2 regions of the Paenibacillus nitricinens genome follow, and region 1 is predicted to be linked to the other one. Evidence: riboswitches for the same ligand, from Rfam matches in the RefSeq annotation. Region 1 holds a riboswitch; the other holds the start of a gene.
The links. Region 1 has a riboswitch for cyclic di-GMP ahead of ACN6KS_RS02585 (choice-of-anchor A family protein). Riboswitches for the same ligand answer to the same signal wherever they lie in the genome.
Positions count from the first base shown of each region.

Region 2: it holds a riboswitch for cyclic di-GMP, as region 1 does, so the genes downstream of both, ACN6KS_RS04885 (glycosyl hydrolase) here and ACN6KS_RS02585 (choice-of-anchor A family protein) in region 1, are expected to answer to the same signal.

Region 1 covers NZ_CP183948.1:572,392-574,594, reverse strand. The annotation lists gene ACN6KS_RS02585 (choice-of-anchor A family protein) at 1-1,103, opposite strand, end outside; cyclic di-GMP riboswitch class I at 1,214-1,304, opposite strand; gene ACN6KS_RS02580 (hypothetical protein) at 1,797-2,189, shown strand.
Region 2 covers NZ_CP183948.1:1,100,982-1,103,184, forward strand. The annotation lists gene ACN6KS_RS04880 (sugar phosphate nucleotidyltransferase) at 1-1,088, shown strand, start outside; cyclic di-GMP riboswitch class I at 1,225-1,304, shown strand; gene ACN6KS_RS04885 (glycosyl hydrolase) at 1,317-2,203, shown strand, end outside.

The DNA.
Region 1 (2,203 bases):
GTCACGCAAGGCGTTGGCGTTGGGGCCACAGTCGGCGTTGGCGTCGGGGCCACGGTCGGCGTTGGCGTCGGGGCCACGGTCGGTGTTGGTGTCGGGGCCACGGTCGGCGTTGGCGTCGGGGCCACGGTCGGTGTTGGTGCTACGGTTGGCGTTGGCGTCGGTGTTGGTGTCACGGTCGGCGTCGGTGTCGGTGCAACGGTCGGCGTTGGTGTCACTGTTGGTGTCGGCGTCACTGTTGGCGTCGGCGTAGGAGGCGACTCTACCCCTTCATATGGATACCAATGCATCTGCACACCACCAGCAAATCCTTTCGCAATCAATGTCCCATGCAGTTCTCCGGAATTATAAGTTACTTTTGCAAGCGGAGCTAGAATAGTTCCTTCTATTGTTAAACTTCCAATGTTTACAGTGCTAGCTTCATAAAAATTAAATAATACCTTGTTAGGGCTGCCTCCCCAAATTTGAAAGCTTGGAATTTCAACTGAACTTCCGCTAACGTTAACGATAACTGTGGCGTTATTTGCAATATTAAACTGTAAGCCATTAGCACCAACGAAATCAGCAGCACTTAGATTAAGAACGTTAAATGATTCCGGAGCATCAATTGTTATTTTCCCATATTCCTTTTTGAAAGTTCCGACTGTAGCAAGTGAAGAGAATTCATTAGAACGTCCAATAAGATATTGCTCTTCATAATCAAAATCAATAGGTGTCCCTTTTCTCGCTGGTTCTTTAAGATCTACACCGTTTCTGATAAAAACACCACCATGAACGGATGCTCCATGAACAGTCCCATTAGTAAAAGTGATGTCATTGCCAGCAATAAGGACATCTCCACCTGGATTATCCTTGGATACGCCGTAATTCTGCAAAGTAATATTACCTTTGGCCGCCAGGCGCCCGTGAACCTGATCATTAGATTGATTGAAGTCACCAAGGATAAAAGTATTAAAATTTCCTGCAATGCCTAACACAGGTGTAGGAATATACGGAAGCACAGGCCCTGCCGCACTGACCAAATAACCACCTCCAGAAAGCCCACTACCCACCATCAAAATCCCCGCTATTACTAATGAGAGCAACGGTTTCATTCTTCTTTTCAAAATGCGCACCTCCTAAAACTATGATTTATAATTAAACAGAATAATTACCAGAACTCTAAAGAACCTAATAACAAAAAAAGACCGCCAAAAAAGAAGTAGAATTCCCTTCTCATGGCAGTCGGACGGTCATAGTGTCTTTTAGACACTTTAGACTCCTGAACTTTGCGTCCCACCCTTTCAGGCGGTTTGCTATTATCATGATTATATATGTATAGCCTTTGCAAATTAGAACTAGTAGCTTAAGCATCCTATTAAATAATGGTCTATGACTTTTAATACTTTGGAACTAACAATAGTTTAGCGCTCCATCCCCACAATTGTCAATCAATTCCTTTTGATATTTACACGCGTAAGCAAGCACAAAAAAAGCGCCAAAAGGCGCTTCACACAAAGGTTTTCCTTCAATTTTAAAGTAACTTTATCCAACCTAATATCGATATCCATAATGGAATACTTAGAATCAGACCAAATACCATTCCACGGGCGAGACTTTCTTCCTCTTTCATCCAAATTCTCCCTTTATATAAGTCTGAAGCATTAATTTTTATTATTACAATTTTAATATATTTTATTCTTTCTAATTTAGTTGTGAATTTAATCACATTGTACTAGCTGTTTAGAAATACCATTGATTATTTTTGGAATATCGGGGTAGAATACGAATATACGTTCCCATTAGGGGTGATGAGATTCATGCATAGAGCTGAAAGCAGGGACAATATGCTGGTGAAATCTTATTTATTGCTTCCGATGATTTTATCAGCTTTCGAACGGGACTCCGCCATTCTATCTGCACATTTACGAACACCCGCCCCCTATCTGGAGGTTCTTGAAACAGCCGCAGCAGTTGCTACAACAGATTTAAGAGATGTTCGTTCAGAGATGAGAAAACGGGGAATCAAGGTTTATGAGCAGAACAGACTTAATGCAGGGATCGAAGCCAAATTTATATGTCGTGGATACCATGAACGAATGCTGCTATTAAACGACATTGTCGCTGCCCAAGCTGCAATTCATATGCGCAGATATCTCGGTCTGGATATTTCATCTTTTAAGAGCTATGAAGAGCAGTATCAGATTAAGTAAAGCCGCGTAGAGGC
Region 2 (2,203 bases), 530 kb from region 1:
CTACCTATCTTTATTCGGTTGCAGGTGTTTCTCCAGCGGAGACGATAGCCATTTTGCCTGTTGATCCTTATGTAGAAGCATCCTTTTTCGATACCATAGCTATGCTTGAGGGGACCATGCTGGAAAGCGGAGCAAATCTGGCACTAATGGGTGTTGTTCCTGAACATGCCTCAGAGAAATACGGATATATCATTCCTACCACTGAAGAGGCGGGGGGGAATGGTTTTATGAAGGTGAGTCACTTTCAAGAGAAACCAGACCGCATACAAGCAGAACAGCTCATCGAACAAAATGCATTGTGGAATTGCGGAGTGTTTGCCTTCCGTTTAGGCTACTTGTTAGATATTTTGCAGCGTAAAGGGTTGCCTTTAGGATATGAAGAATTGCAGAAGCAGTATAAGCTATTGTCTTCCATCAGCTTTGATTATGAGGTGGTGGAGAAAGAAGAACATATTGTGGTGCAGCCTTATGATGGATTCTGGAAGGATCTTGGAACTTGGAATACGCTGACAGAGGAAATGAGCAGCAAGCATGTAGGAAAAGGTTTTGTGACGGCGGATTCTGAGGGGACTTGCTTGATTAATGAGCTGGATATTCCGATTACGGTAATTGGTGCGAAGGATCTGATCATCGCGGCTAGCCCGGATGGTATTCTGGTTACCCATAAAGCTGAGAGCCCACGGATTAAAGAAGTGCTGAAGACCTTTGAACAGAGACCGATGTATGAGGAACGCCGCTGGGGTCATTACAAAGTTATTGATTATGTGAAATACGACGAGGGTAATGAAGTGCTGACCAAACGGATTTTTATATCCGAGGGGAATAATATCAGCTATCAATTACATCGCAAGCGTAGTGAAATTTGGACAATCGTCAGCGGCGAAGCAAGTATTGTGCTGAATGAGAAGAAACATAATGTGAAGGCTGGGGACGTGGTACGTATCCCGGAAGGAACGAAGCACGCGATCCTTGCTTTGACGGATGTTGAGTTTATAGAGGTACAGACGGGTTCTGAGTTAGTAGAAGAAGATAATATTCGTATTACTTTAGACTGGAATGATATAGAACTACAACAATTCATTTCATAGGTCTAACCTATCTATTTAACCAATCTGAAATTTCTTTAAACAGGTAAATTGACTCAATTATCAAAAAAAGTCATAAAAACACTAAATATATCATTAATTGTCGTCGATACTTACGGTAAGAGAGATTATTTCTCTTAAATTGAAAAGGCAAACCTATCGAAAGGTAGGGACGCAAAGCTATAGGGCCTTCGAAAGAGTGGCAGCCTGGCTACCGAAAGGGAGATTATTTTGAAAGCTTACCGTACGTATCGATTATTTGGCGCATTTCTGTCACTCGTCCTGTTTCTGACTGCACTTCCGCTTACTGTTGGAATTTCGCCGTCTGTTGTCATAGCTGCTTCAAATTCTGGTACCCCAGTTACCCCAGGAGCCTCACCCGAAGCCGTAAAGCTGCTTAACTATCTTTACTCGATTTCAGGAAAAGGTATTATTGCTGGTCAACATGACTATTTAGAAAGTCCAGATGAAATTAACAATATGCTGAAGGGAACAAGCGGACAGTACGCAGCTCTTCACGGTTATGAACTGGGCGCGATCAGTGGCCAGTCCGAAGGAACGATGGCCTGGCAGCGTCAAAATGTGGTGAACAGCGCCATCAACTGGAATAAAGCGGGCGGGATCGTAGCTATGACTTTTCATGCTAACCTGCCAGGCACCGCTTATGACTGGGGTAATGTGAAAAAAACGCTTAGCCAAAGTGAGTTCGATAGTTACGTTACACCGGGTACCAAGCAATATAACAGTCTGATCGCTGAACTTGATAAGGTAGCAGTCTCCCTAAAGAGCTTACGTGATGCCAACGTTCCGGTACTTTGGAGACCCTATCATGAAATGAACGGAAACTGGTTCTGGTGGGGGAAGAAAAACAACTTTTCAAAACTTTGGAATGTTATGTATGACCGTTTTGTTAACGTTCATAAATTAAATAATTTGTTATGGGTATGGAGTCCGAATGCTCCGAATGTTTGGTCAGATCCTTATGCGTCAACTTATCCAGGAGCAGATAAAGTAGATATTCTGGCAGCAGATATATACGAAAATGATTACCAGCAAAAATACTATGATAGCTTGTTGAGTCTAGCCGCTGGCAAACCGATTGCGATCGGGGAGAATGG